One region of the Shewanella sp. 10B genome, then DNA from elsewhere that is predicted to be linked to it. Evidence: predicted binding sites of a transcription regulator. Region 1 holds the regulator's gene; the other holds the start of a gene.

Region 1 (7,640 bases):
ATACTCCTTGTAGACCTTCACCGTTAGGTTGGTGACAGGCCGCGCAGTGACCGAGGTAAACTTGCTCACCCTGAGCCATCAACTCTTCTTTAGTCAGTGTTTGCGATAACGCGGCTTGTGCGGCTTGCGCTGCGGCATTGGCGGCTTGTTTTTGTTCTTCAACCCAAGCATCGAACTCGGCTTCGGGCAATGCCTGCACCACTATCGGCATAAAACCATGGTCTTTACCGCAAAGCTCGGCACATTGGCCACGGTAAATGCCGGGTTTATCGATACGGGTCCACGCCTCGTTGATAAAACCTGGGTTAGCGTCTTTTTTAACGGCAAAGGCGGGCATCCACCATGAGTGGATAACATCCTCTGAGGTCATCAAGAAACGGATTTTGCGATTGATGGGTAATACTAGGGGTTTGTCGACCTCGAGTAAGTAGTGCTCCCCCTTGGCTTCACTACCTTCGATTTGAGGTCTTGGTGTTGCGAGAATGCTGTAAAAATCAATATCTTGATCGAAGTAGCTATAGTGCCATTTCCATTGAGAGCCTGTGACTTTTACCGTGAGATCGGCATTGCTGGGATCTTCCATGGCAATCAAAGTTTTCGTGGCGGGAATCGCCATTAAGATCAGAATGACAAAAGGAATAATCGTCCACGCGATTTCGACTTTTGTACTCTCATGGAAGTGAGACGCGACCGCACCCTTGGATTTTCTGTGGTTGATCATGGCATAAATCATCACGCCAAAAACCACTAAGCCTATCGCGCAGCAGATATACAGAATCGTCATGTGTAAGTGATAAACCTTGCCACTGATTTCTGTTACGCCGGGGGTCATGTTGAACCGCATGTCCGCTGCGGCCAACGGTGGGGCGAATAGCACCACGAGTAAACAATACAACCATTGCTTCACAAGACTTCTCCTCTGCCAATTGCGAATAGCAACTACAAAGAAGAGCAACACAGTAAGTCTCAACTCTATGCAAACTCTTCAGTTCCCAAAAAAGCTTCTCTGACTTCAACGTGCGTTGGCGGCTTACTTTTGATTAAGTATTGTTACTGCTGGTATTAGCCACACTGGCACATACTGCTGAATAAACCCATTATTCTCGATTTTTGTGGGCAAGAGATATTCGATAAATCGTCGATATTTTTTGCCTAAACGGGCGATATATTATGCTCGTCTGAATCAAACATACTTGCTGTTTAAAAATTGATCAAGATCACTTCTTTTTCTAATTGTCTGAAAAATTGCCAAAAAAAAGCCCCACATTCACAGGTGAGGCGGCTTTCAAGGCTAAATACGCAGTGCAAAAATTTTAATGAACAGAGCTAAAAAAACTACCTTGGGCAAAGTGAGCGGGCTGCTTGAGTGTCGCGTCCGCAGTCGAGTGATTTACAACACCTTCGAGCACTATTCCCATGGCGCGGGCGCTCTTGGCCACAATTTGCAAACGACGATTGTCACGGGCATCGAGTGAGTGGATCCAAGTAATTACTGCGCTTGAAGTGCCACTGGTTAAGGCTTTTTCCATAGCCCACAGGGTTTCGACTTCATCTTTAGCATGGACTAAGAGGACGCGATCCATACGCACGCCAGCGGTGGCCAGTAACTGCTTGTAGCCAATACTCGGTGGGTTGATGAGCACGACCCAGCGACCTTGTTGGCTCAGTTGTGCTAACTGCTTGCTAAGCTGTATCAGTTCCTGGCGCCCTTGGCTCTGGGTGGGCATAGTGATGATAGGCGTATGCTGCCAGTCAGTATCGGTTTCGCGTACCGCATCGAGCCATAAACCGGGGTGACGCGGGGCATTACCTAATAGTTTGTTCATAGCCAATCTCCATTGCGGATCACCCCTACGGCGAGCCCTTCTATTGTTAGACTTTGGAAACTTAAATCGACTTTAATTGGGGAGTAATCTTCATTCTCTGCATGTAGATAAACTAGATTCCCTTTCTTTTCAAAGCGTTTAACTGTTACATCATCGTCAACGCGAGCAACAACTACTTGGCCATTGCGCGCTTGCTGTACTTTATGAACGGCGAGCAGATCCCCCTCGAGGATACCGATGTTCTTCATACTGTCGCCTCTGACACGCAGTAAGAAATCGGCGGCTGGGTGGAACATGCTAGGGTCGACTTGGTAGTACTGTTCGACATGCTCTTGGGCGAGGATAGGTTCGCCCGCAGCCACTTGGCCAATCAGTGGTAAGCCTGATTCGCTGTTATCTTCTTCCTCAACTGGGAGGCGGATCCCGCGGGAAGTGCCTGGCATGATCTCGATGCAGCCTTTTTTCGCCAATGCCTTAAGGTGTTCCTCGGCGGCATTTGCACTTTTAAAACCCAAACGGGTGGCGATTTCGGCCCGGGTGGGTGGCATGCCAGTCTCGGCAATATTACGTTTAATCAGCTCTAAAATTTCAGCTTGGCGTGGCGTCAACGGTCTCATGTTCTTTCCTGTTTTTCTATACAGTTACTGTTAGTATATACAGTATTATTCGTAGTGCAAGTATTAACCACTTTTTAACGCGATTGGAGAGTATTAGCGAATGTTCCCTAGAATCTGGTATTCTATGGGGCTAATGAACGTACTTACATTGCATAAGAATAATGCCTAAACAAGACTCTCTTTGGTTGAAATCATTACGCTGGATCCAAAAACACTTAGTGCACACTATTGTTGTGCCGCAGGATCCCTTTGCCGATCTGAATCTGGACGCGTCCAGACCGCTTGCTTATGTAATGAAAACAGAATCCCTGAGTGATATTGCTGCGTTAAGCGAGATCACCACTAAGCTGGGTTTGCCAAGCCCCTACGAGCCGCTCGTGGTAAATGGCGTTGTCGCGCCCCGCGTCGTTTGCCTCGAAGGCCGTAAGCCTTTGTTTGGCGAGCGTGCCAGTAATGAACCATTCCTCGAATGTTTTATGCGTTTGTTGGCTGTCCATAAGGAAAAGCCTGAGTTAGATATTCAGCTGGTGCCTGTGAGTCTGTATTGGGGCCGAACTCCGGGTAAAGAAGACGACACCATGAAGGCGGCTGTGCTTGAGCGCGAGAATCCAACGTGGTTACGTAAGTGCTTGATGATCTTATTTTTGGGTCGTCATAACTTTGTGCAGTTTTCTAATGCGGTATCGCTGCGTTACATGGCCGACGAACACGGCACCGATATGGGGATTGCCCATAAACTGGCGCGGGTGGCTAGAGTACATTTCCGCCGCCAACGCAAAGTGATGACAGGGCCTGTGCTGCCTAATCGTCAGGCGATGTTCCACTCCCTGTTGAAATCCGAATCCTTACGCAAGGCGATTCAGGAAGAAGCGGCGAGTAAGAAGATTTCCGAAACCCAAGCTCGTGAAACAGCAATTGAATATCTTGATGAAATTGCAGCGAATTATTCCGATAGCCTAGTGCGTATTGCCGAGCGTTTCTTAACTTGGTTATGGAACAAGCTCTACAGCGGTATCAATATCAAAGGTGCCGAGCAAATCCGCCAGCTGCACCATGATGGTCACGAGATTGTGTATGTACCTTGCCATCGCAGCCATATGGATTACCTACTGTTATCTTACATTCTGTATTACCAAGGCATGGTGCCACCGCATATTGCGGCGGGGATTAACCTAAACTTCTGGCCAGCTGGGCCGTTGTTCCGCCGTGGCGGGGCTTTCTTTATTCGCCGTAGTTTTAACGGTAATAAACTTTATACGGCCGTGTTCCGTGAATACCTCGATCAGTTGTTCGCTAAGGGATATTCGGTTGAGTATTTCTCTGAGGGTGGCCGTTCTCGCACCGGTCGTCTATTGGCGCCGAAAACGGGCATGATCGCCATGACGATCAACAGTGTGCTGCGTGGTATCGAACGCCCAGTCACCTTAGTGCCTGTGTATTTAGGCTACGATCACGTGATGGAAGTGGCGACTTATCACAAAGAGCTGAGTGGTAAGAAAAAACAGAAAGAATCTGTATGGCAAGTCTTTGGTGCTATTCGTAAATTAGGTAATTTTGGCCAAGGTTATGTCAACTTTGGCGAGCCGATTACACTGCAAAACTTCTTGAATGAAACGGCGCCAAACTGGCGCACTGAAGTGGCCGACGATCCCGAACAAAAACCGACTTGGTTAACCCCTGCGGTGAACGTGTTAGCGAATCGTGTGATGACCCGCATTAACGATGCTGCTGCCGCCAGTTCAATTACCTTAACCAGCTTAGTGCTGCTGGCGTCGGAGCAAAATGCCCTAGAGCGTTGCTTGCTCGAGCGTCAGTTAGATTTGTACTTAACTCTGCTTAAGCGTGTGCCTTACACTTCGTTTACGTCGGTGGCCGAAGGTGATGGCAAGCACTTGGTGCAACAAGGATTAGAGCTGAATAAGTTCTCCATCCACGCCGATCCTCTGGGTGAGATTGTATCTATTGACGCGAATCAAGCGATTTCAATGACTTATTATCGTAACAATATCATCCACTTGTTTATCATTCCGTCGTTGATTGCCAGCTGTTTAACCAACAATAAGCAGATTTCAAGAGCCCATATCCTAGGGATTGTGAGTGACTTCTATCCGCTTCTGAAGGCGGAGTTATTCATGGGTATCAAGGACCTCCCAAGTTATGTGAATCAAGTGCTGGATCTGTTTATTGAGCAGGGTCTAGTGCAGGAAAGCGATACGCTGTCGGTGGTGACCGAGCACACTAGCCAAATGTTGTTGCTGGCCGGAAGCGTTAGCGAGACTTTGCAACGCTATGCGATTATTTTCAATCTGCTGGCCCACAGACCTAAGATGGAGCGTTCGGAGCTGGAGTCTGAAAGCCATCTGCTTGCCCAACGTTTAGGGGCGCTGCATGGAATTACTGCACCAGAATTCTACGACAAGAAACTCTATAACACCTTGAGTGTTAAGCTTAAAGAGTTGGGTTATTTCTCCGAGAAGGAAGATAAATCCGACGTTGAGCGTATTCGCGATCAAGCTAATAGCTTACTTCGAGCCTCAGTGAGACAAACCATAGTAGCGAGCGTGACTGCGGAGCATATCGTTTAATGGCTAACCATATGAATGCGGTGAAGAATAAGCCGGTGGGCAAGTCTTTGCTCGGTGGTGCCATGATTATTGCCGGCACCACAGTCGGGGCGGGGATGTTTTCTTTGCCCGTTGTGGGCGCTGGCATGTGGTTTGGCTACTCGGTACTGATGTTACTCGGTATTTGGTTCTGCATGTTGATGTCGGGACTGTTACTGCTCGAAACCAACCTGCATTTTGAGCCGGGAGCGAGTTTCGATACCCTGACCAAGGAAACCCTAGGCCAGTTCTGGCGGATCGTGAATGGGGTATCGATTGCCTTCGTGCTCTACATCTTAACCTATGCCTACATCAGTGGCGGCGGCTCGATTGTTAACCATAGCCTACAGGGTATGGGGATTGAGTTACCCCAGAGTGTTGCCGGATTAGTGTTTGCGGTCGTGCTGGCTTGTATCGTGTTGATCAGCACCAAGGCGGTGGATCGTATTACGACCATAATGCTTGGCGGGATGATCATCACTTTCTTTCTCGCGATTGGTAACTTACTGATCGAAATCGATGTGACTAAGCTGCTCGAACCGGATGGTAATCAAAGCTTTATGCCTTATCTGTGGGCGGCCTTGCCCTTTGGTCTGGCAAGTTTTGGCTATCATGGCAACGTGCCGAGTCTGGTGAAGTACTACGGCAAAGATTCATCGACCATCATCAAAGCGATTTTCGTCGGTACTTTCATCGCGCTGATCATTTATGCCTGTTGGTTGGTGGCCACTATGGGCAACATTCCTCGCAGCCAGTTTAGTGAGATTATTGCCCAGGGTGGCAATATGGGCGTGTTAGTCGGCGCCTTGTCGAAAGTAATGGAAAGCAGCTGGTTAAACAGCATGTTAACCCTGTTTGCTAACTTAGCTGTGGCGTCTTCTTTCCTCGGTGTGACCTTAGGTTTATTCGATTATTTGGCCGATTTATTCGGGTTCGACGATACGCGTTCGGGGCGGATGAAAACGGCGGTAGTCACCTTTGTACCGCCGACCATTTTAGGTTTGTTATTCCCCGATGGCTTTTTGATCGCCATAGGTTTCGCTGCCTTAGCGGCAACCGTGTGGGCCGTCATCGTGCCTGCACTGATGGCCTATAAATCGAGACAGCAGTTCCCAAACCATCAAGGTTTTAGAGTCTTTGGTGGCACACCCTTAATTATCCTTGTGGTGTTATATGGCGTGGTGACTGGGGCTTGTCATCTACTCGCGATGGCGAATCTATTGCCGCAGTTCTCCTAAGTATTTCTCGTACGAATCAAGCCCTCAAATTGAGGGCTTTTTCTTTATATTCATCTTTTTATCGCCAAAACTGGACAGTTGCCTAAACTCCAGCTTAACTCGAACACATTATCTGTTTGATTGGAGTCTGCAATGAGGATTACTCAGTACGCGCAGGGACAGGCCTGTTGGGTCGAACTGGCGAGCCATGACTGGCAGGGTGCACAGGCGTTTTACCACGCGCTGTTTGGTTGGAATGCGGTGGAAATGGCGATTCCTAATGGCCATTTCTCGTTGTTCAACCTCGACGGTGATGACTTAGGTGCCATGTATCAAATCCCTGAGTCGGAACCACAGAGCCCTAGCCATTGGCGGATTTATTTTGCGGTTAAGGATATCGAAGCCACGGTTGCCGCCATCCTTGCTGCGGGTGGGCACTTACATATGGGACCGCATGTGGTGGGTGATGCGGGCGTGATGGCGCAGGTGAGTGATCCCGAAGGCGCGCGCTTTGCCCTGTGGCAGGCGAAAAACCACCCTGGCTCACGTCGCCAAGGGGAAGAAAATACCCTGTGTTGGGTGGAGCTGGCCTGCCGCGAACCTAGCGCCGAAGCACGTTTTTACACTCAAGTGTTTCCTTGGACCACGCTCCCCAGTCATGTACCTGGCATCGATTACACCGAGTGGCAAATTAACGGTCAGTCTATGGGGGGCATGATGAAAATGATGCCGGAATGGGGCGAGATCCCCGCCCATTGGATGCCTTATTTTGTAGTTGCGGATTGTGATGCCTTTGCCGCTAAGGCGCAGGGGCTAGGCGCACAGATATGCGTGCCGCCAAGTGATATCCCTGATGTGGGACGTTTTGCGGTGATTGCCGACGCGCAAGGGGCAACCTTCGCGGTCATCAAATTAAATGAGCTATCTTAAGCTGGCGAGATGACACTTCAGCATAAGCGATCATAAAACCTAGGTTTATTGAGTCATACCTAGGTTTTATATGGTCTTATGTCGATACGCTTATTTCTTTAACCGCTATTGGTTACACCTTAAACTCACTCACTAAACCATCCAGCTGTTGACCTATCCCCAGTAAGCCATTGGCAGAGCTTGCCGCTTGTTTAACCCCCGTCAGAGTGCGGTTGGCACTGTCATTAACGCTGTTTATCGACATATTAATTTCTTCCACCACGGTCGACTGCTGCTCGGCAGCATGGGCCATTTGTGAGACCGAGTGGGTAATCGACATGACCATTTCGGTGATAGTCGAGAGGGCCGATTCCACTTGAGTCACTTGCTCGACCGTGCTGTTGGTGGCTTCTCGGCTTTGTCCCATCATGGTCGCCGCAGAGCTCGATCGATCCTGCAGTGTTTGGA
Region 2 (7,640 bases), on a different contig from region 1:
GTGTATTTTGCGCGTCCTGATTCGACTATCGACAACGTCTCTGTTTACGCTAGCCGCGTAAACATGGGTGCTAAGCTCGGTGAAAAGATCAAAAAAGAATGGTACGACCATGATATCGACGTGGTGATCCCTATTCCTGAAACCTCATGCGATATCGCATTAGAAATCGCCCGTTGCATGGACTTACCTTACCGCCAAGGTTTTGTGAAGAACCGTTATATCGGCCGTACCTTTATTATGCCTGGTCAACAGGAGCGTAAAAAATCGGTACGCCGTAAACTCAATGCCATCAACACTGAGTTTAAAGGTAAGAACGTTTTGTTAGTCGATGACTCTATCGTGCGTGGTACCACGTCGGAGCAAATCATTGAGATGGCGCGTGAAGCGGGTGCTAAGAAAGTGTACTTTGCCTCGGCGGCACCAGAAATCCGTTTCCCGAACGTTTATGGTATCGATATGCCAACCTCGAATGAGCTGATTGCCCACGGTCGTGATGCCGATGAAATTGCTAAGCTGATTGGCGCCGATGGGATTATCTTCCAAAATCTGCCGGATCTGGTTGAAGCGGTGAGAATGGAAAACCCAGAGATCAAACGTTTCGAAACCTCAGTGTTCGACGGTCACTACATCACGAACGATGTTGATCAATCTTACCTCGACCACTTAACTCAGTTACGTAACGACGATGCCAAGGCCGACCGTAATAAAGACATTGGCACTAACTTAGAGTTACACAACGTTTGCCATCCATAAGACGAAATTCTTAAGATGGAAAGTGTGCTCGGCGTTAAGCGTCGGCGCACTTTAAAATGAACAACAAAAAAGCCAGTGATTATTCACTGGCTTTTTGTTAGTAGTTTCAATCCTTAAGAGATTTTGGGAGTCTCGCTGGATTGACTCTGCGCTAGTTCATCCTGCGCATTCTTGCGCTCAACCCAATAATCTGCATGGGGAATACCGAGCTTTTCAGGATCGAATAACGGCTCAACCCCTTGTTTCTGTTGCGACTCATAATCCTTCAGGCAAGTGAAGGCGATGCGTTGTAGCAGAATAATGGAGATAATGTTTAGCCACGCCATCAGTCCCACGCCAATGTCACCCATGCCCCAGGCCAAATCGGCGGTTTTCACCGTGCCATAAACAGTTGATGCCATCAGCACTACTTTCAGTACCACTGTGAGCCAAGGACGATTCGCCTTGCGATTGATATAGGCAATGTTGGTTTCGGCAATATAGTAGTAGGCCACAATGGTGGTGAAGGCGAAGAAGAACAGCGCGACGGCAACGAACATATTACCAAAGCCTGGCATCATGCTTTCCATTGCGGTTTGCACATAACCAGGGCCTGCTGCGACGCCCGCAATCCCAGTATACAGCGCGGCGCCATCTGGGCCTTGCACATTATACAAACCCGTGATCAGCAGCATAAAGCCGGTGGCTGAACAGACGAATAGGGTATCGACATACACTGAGAAGGCTTGCACTAAACCTTGTTTGGCAGGGTGGCTCACGGCGGCGGCAGAAGAAGCGTGTGGCCCAGTACCTTGGCCTGCTTCGTTTGAGTAAATACCGCGTTTTACCCCCCACATAATCGCAAGACCTAGAATCGCACCAAAGCCCGCATCGAGTCCGAAGGCACTTTTTAGGATCAACATAATAATATCGGGCAGCTGACCAATGTTAAGGGCAATAATCACGCAGGCGACAATGATATAACCCAGTGCCATAAAGGGCACTACGGTACTGGCGAAGTGGGCAATACGTTTTACGCCACCAAAGATAATGAAACCTAACAGCATAGCGAGGATGGCAGCGGTGACGTTAGGGTCGATATCGAAGGCGGTTTTTAGGCTCGAACCAATCGAGTTGGCTTGCACGCCAGGCAGTAAAATTCCGCAGGCAAAAATGGTCGCAATGGCAAATGTCCAAGCGTACCACTTCATGCCTAAGCCTTTTTCAATGTAAAAGGCGGGGCCGCCGCGATACTCTCCATTGATTTTTTCTTTGTAGACTTGGCCTAAGGTGGATTCGACGAATGCGGAGCTGGCGCCAAGAAACGCTACCATCCACATCCAAAACAATGCCCCCGGACCGCCGAAGGTAATCGCAGTGGCGACACCGGCAATGTTTCCGGTTCCCACACGACCTGCTAAAGTCATGGCTAAGGCTTGGAAGGAAGACACACCAGCATCAGTGCTCTTACCATCAAACATTAAACGGATCATTTCGGGTAAATGGCGTAACTGTAAGAAACGTGAGCGCAGGGAGAAAAAGAGTCCTACACCGAGGCAAAGATAAACGAGTGCGGGGCTCCAAACGATATTGTTGACCGCATTAACAATCTCATTCATATAATTCAACTCCAATATTCTGTTGTTTTTGCAGAGTTTTTAAGATATTTGCTTGTAAGTTTGGGTACTAAACGGCCAATTTGGCCTAAGGTTAAGACGTGTGCGCACGCCCAAGAGCTTCAACATAACGGCTTTTTGAGCCGCTTCATAGCTAAAGTTGTTAAATAATTGATAGTTTAACGTTCTTTATTTGGTGGCTTTACTGAGCAGGGATTTAGCGGTGCGTTAACTGACTAGATTACTAACTGAGTTTGACAGTCGGGATGTAGGAGAAAGGTGAGGCAAGGGTGTGGGTTGGCACTCTTTATTTTTGCCGAAGCGGATGTTCGTGTAAGTATCCACACAAGGCTTAAAAAACGGGGCTTACATTACCAGCCATAACAGCATCCATAGTCCGAATAGCCATGCCAGACTGCGGCGGCTAACCCTATGTTTTAATAGTAAAGACAGGCTTACTGCCACGGGTAAATACAGGATAAAAGCCCAAGAAAGGAAAGGCGCCTCAAATCCTAGCCTTTTAAGTCCCATTTCACAAAGTAGACTTAACGCCAGCAATAACAGGCTGTAGAAGATCACTAGTTGATTGAATCTTAAGGCAAGCGCTGGCTTAAAGACGGGGGTTATAGGGCTTGGCAAGGTCAGTGTATTCATCTCTTTTTCTCAATTCCTCGTAATGGATGCAAGGGATTTTAGTTTTAGATGAGAATTGTTCTCAACTAAATTTACACAGCTTTAGTGTTCCATCGCCATTCATCAAGTTCAATCGACCCTCGAGGCAAAACGGCGGTTTGCACTCTTGTCCGCTTTGGGCTAAATTACACTGTAATTATATCCAGTGTTTAATGTAGATATGATCCTCTATATTGCTGAAAAACCAAGCCTTGGGCGTGCAATTGCCGATGTGCTGCCTAAACCCCACAAAAAAGGTGACGGGTTTATTGAAGACGCCCAGGGCAACTGCGTGTCTTGGTGTGTGGGACACTTGCTCGAACAGGCCGAGCCCAATGCCTATAATCCCGAGTTTAAATCGTGGAAATTTGAGCATTTACCCATAGTACCCGAGAAATGGCAGCTTAAACCTAAGGCCGCGACCCGCAGCCAACTCACAGTGCTTAAAAAGCTGGTGAAACAGGCCGATACGCTAGTGAACGCTGGCGATCCCGACCGCGAAGGGCAGTTATTGGTTGATGAAGTGATCGCCTATTTGGGTGTGACTGGCGATAAATTACAGCAAACGCAGCGACTCCTTATTAGCGACTTAAACCCACAGGCGGTGAAACGTGCCCTGTCGCAGTTACGCAGTAACCGTGAGTTTATTCCTTTGTCGACCTCGGCGCTTGCCCGAAGCCGCGCCGATTGGCTCTATGGCATGAATATGACGCGGGCCTACACCATCCAAGGGAAAAAGGTCGGCTATCAGGGCGTACTATCAGTCGGTCGAGTACAGACACCACTGCTTGGGCTTATCGTGCGCCGCGATGAAGAAATCGCGAACTTCCAATCTAAGCCTTTTTATGAGGTTCTGGCTCACTTAGTGACGGACAAAGATCAGGCTTTCACGGCGAAGTGGCAACCCAGTGAAGCCTGCTTACCCTATATGGATGAAGAGGGGCGCGTGCTCGCTAAGGGTTTAGCGCAAAATGTGGTGCGCCGGATCACCGATAAACCCGCCAAAGTGACCCAGTTAAGCACTAAGGATAAGCAGCAGAATCCGCCTTTACCCTACAGTTTATCGGCGCTGCAAATCGATGCCGCCAAGCGCTTTGGTATGAGCGCGAAGGACGTGCTCGATACCTGCCAGAGCTTATACGAGCGCCATAAGCTAATCACCTATCCACGCTCAGACAGCCGTTATTTGCCCACGGAGCAGCATGGGCTTGCAAGCGGGGTATTAGCGGCCATCATGGGCGGTGCGCCCGAGTTAGTCGTACACGCTGAGGCGCCGAATCCTCGGCTTAAATCTAAGGCGTGGGATGATAAAAAAGTCGATGCCCATCACGCCATAATTCCAACGGAAAAACAGCCCAATCTAAGCGGTTTAAGCCAGCGGGAAAGACAGCTTTATCTGCATGTTGCTCGCCAGTATTTGGCACAATTTTACCCCGCCTATTGCTACAGTGAAACTGCGGTCGAGGTGACGATCGAAGGTGGCCTTTTTAAAACTAAGGCAAAACAGGATAAGTCCCTCGGTTGGAAACAACTGTTTGCCAGAGAAGAGAACGAACGAAAGGACGCATCATCCGCAGCGAGTTTTGCGCAAGGCGAAAAGGACGCAGAGGAAGGAGAATATGTTGGTCAACTACCGCCGCTTACCTTAGGGCAAGTGCTTCATTGTCACCACGGTGAATTAGTCGAGAAGCAAACTCAACCACCCAAGGCTTTTACCGATGCGACCTTGCTGAGCGCAATGACAGGGATTAACCGTTATGTGACAGATCCCGAGATCCGCAAAATTTTAAAGGAAACCGATGGCCTAGGTACGGAAGCAACTCGCGCAGGCATTATTGAGCTGCTGTTTAAGCGAGGCTTTATTCAGCGTCAGGGCAAGTCGATTGTAGCCACTGAGGTGGGCAAGGGCTTAATCAATAGTTTGCCCCTGAGCGCCACAACGCCCGATATGACGGCGCTGTGGGAGGCAAGCCTGAACGGTATCTGTCATAAAGAAATCTCTTATCAAGGATTTATGCAGCCACTGCTGGGGACGCTAAATAACTTAATCGAAAATGCAGGCGCTCAATTACCCTCAGCCCTCAATGGCTTAAAAGGGCAGGGTTTTAAGCGTGCCGCGACTAAAAAGTCCGGTTATCGAAAAGCCGGAGCCAGAGGCGCTGCTGGCGGGAAAAAAGCCGGAACGGGCGCTAAAAAAGGGAATGCTAGCAATTCAGCCGCAGCATCTTCTACCTCCACGACAGCTAAACCGACAGCCCCTAGACGGCGAGCGAGCAAAGCGGTCGCCCAAGCTTGATGACACATATGTGATCAAACTGTCGCTAAACCACGGGATTTGGTAACGATATTTAATTTATTCCGCGATATTTAATTACCGCCAATCACGATATTTCGTGATTGGCGGATCCACTTCTAAAAAACACCTTCAAATTCAGCTTTTCAGCGCCGTGGCATGCAAACTGCTGTGTGTTGGCTGGAGAATATAATAAGCCAATTAAATCATATGATTATATATGGTTTAGCTGAATTAAAAGGTGTAGATGATATGAAAAAGAAATTGCTAGCAGTGATGATCCCTGCGGTGCTGTTGTCTGGTACAACGCAAGCGGTCGAGCTGTATAACGATCAAACCAATAGCGTCAATATGATGGGCTGGCTAGGCTTTGCGGCGTTAAACGATGGCCACGAAACTTCAGTAATTGATAACTTTTCCCGCGTGGGATTTCGTTTCGACCGCCAAGAGAAAAATGGTTGGCGCTCCTTTGCCCATACCGAATGGGGCATTAACATGGTCACCAGTGACGATGGCCTGATCTATACCCAAGGTCAAGGTGGTGGTCAGTTATCGGCTTCAAAAACCTCAGATTTCCTCTTTAACCGTTTAGGTTATGTCGGCATGTCGCACGACAAATGGGGCTCGCTCACCTTTGGTAAGCAGTGGGGGGCTTATTACGATGTGGCTTACACCACAGACGTGCTCAATGCCTTTACCGGCTGGTCTGTCGGTGCTTATACCTTCGGTGATGGCGGCCTCACTGGTGCGGGTCGTGCCGATGCGGCGCTGCAATACCGCAATACCTTTGGCAATCTGCATATCGCGGTGCAATACGCTTCTAAGCAAAATAGCGATGTGGCGCTCTATGACAATTTAGGCAACACCTTAAAGGATGGTTCGGAGCTGAGTTTCGACCCTAGCTATGGCGCGAGTGCAACTTACTATTTCACCGACAAATTTAAGGTGTTAGCGGGCTTTAACCGTGGTGACTTCACTGGCAATCTTGCGGGTAAAGACGTCGATAATACCAATCAAATCATCGGTATCGGCGCCCAATACGGCAGCTTCTACCAATATGCGCCGGGTCGTGATGCCGACGGTCTGTATGTTGGTTTTAACGCCCATAAGAGTGAGCAAAACGAGTTAGTCGGTGGCGATCTCTACGATTCAACCGGTGCCGAATTTATTGTTGCTTACCACTACGATAACGGATTCGTACCTAGCTTATTGCTGACTTACCAAGATTTGGATACCGATGAAAACACCGTTATCCAAGGTAAATGGACCCGCCAATTTGCTGTGCTAGGCCTGCATTATCGCTATAGCCGCGACACTATTATGTATGCCGAAGCCAAAATTGATTTCAGTGATATGGACGATAAAGCCTACGAAGATCTACAGGATAACAACTATGCCGTTGGTATTCGTTATTTCTTCTAATTGGCCAATTAATTCGGCAAAATAAATCAAAGGCCACATATTGTGTTGTGGCCTTTTTCATAACTATCCACTCCTTATCAATGCATTACACAATCCCTAACTTCTTCATTTTACTGCGCAGGGTATTGGCATTGATATCCAGCAACTCGGCGGCGCCGCCCGGGCCATAGAGTTTACCCCCAGTAATCCTTAAGGCATGGCTGATATATTTTTTGGTCATCACCTCTAGCGGCACCAGCTTATTGCTGGCATGACTAGGGTCGATAATCACGGTTTGAATGGATGGGGTTTTAACGGCTTCGAGGCTCTGTGGCGCCAGAAAACTAAAATCCAGCGGTCCTGTAGGGTGCTGAATGATGGCGCGCTCGAGCACATTAATGAGTTCGCGCACATTCCCAGGCCAACCATATTGGTTGAGAATATTCAGTTGTTCTGGGGCGATTCTTGGCAACTGCGGTAAATTGAACTTGGCACTGAGCTGTTCGACAAAATGTTGCACTAACAGAGGTATATCTGTGCGTCTTTGTCTGAGCGATGGGATCTCGATGGGGAAAATCGCCAGCCGATACCAGAGATCCTCCCTAAACACTTCTCTGTGCACCATGGCCTGAAGGTTTCTGTGGGTTGCGGCCACAATACGAATATCGAGCTGTACCGCATCGTGGCCGCCAACGCGGGTGATACAACTATTTTGCAGTACCCTAAGTAGTCGAACTTGAGCCGAAAGCGGCAATTCCCCTATCTCATCTAAGAAAATGGTGCCGCCGTTGGCCTGCTCGAAGTAGCCAATTTTGCGCGAATCGGCGCCGGTAAATGCACCTTTTTCATAACCAAAGAGCTCGGAGTCAATCAAGGTATCTGGGATGGCGCCGCAGTTTACCTTGATAAAAGGCTTACCCGAGCGC

Evidence for each region. The regulator LexA, encoded in region 1, represses DNA repair genes until DNA is damaged. The targets are predictions, from matches to a motif close to TACTGTATNNNNATACAGTA.
Region 2: M0415_RS16710 (DNA topoisomerase III) is a predicted target of LexA. The motif match lies at 3,170-3,189, and genes of this name have one in related genera.

Annotation. Positions count from the first base shown of each region.
Region 1 is NZ_JAMDJO010000004.1:89,211-96,850, reverse strand. It holds gene coxB (cytochrome c oxidase subunit II) at 1-907, opposite strand, end outside; gene M0415_RS15555 (cell division inhibitor SulA) at 1,314-1,826, opposite strand; gene lexA (transcriptional repressor LexA) at 1,823-2,443, opposite strand; gene plsB (glycerol-3-phosphate 1-O-acyltransferase PlsB) at 2,605-5,028, shown strand; gene mtr (tryptophan permease) at 5,028-6,284, shown strand; gene M0415_RS15535 (VOC family protein) at 6,417-7,193, shown strand; gene M0415_RS15530 (methyl-accepting chemotaxis protein) at 7,306-7,640, opposite strand, start outside.
Region 2 is NZ_JAMDJO010000005.1:115,976-123,615, reverse strand. It holds gene purF (amidophosphoribosyltransferase) at 1-753, shown strand, start outside; gene M0415_RS16720 (alanine/glycine:cation symporter family protein) at 867-2,351, opposite strand; gene M0415_RS16715 (hypothetical protein) at 2,715-3,002, opposite strand; gene M0415_RS16710 (DNA topoisomerase III) at 3,202-5,316, shown strand; gene M0415_RS16705 (porin) at 5,566-6,735, shown strand; gene M0415_RS16700 (sigma-54 interaction domain-containing protein) at 6,821-7,640, opposite strand, start outside.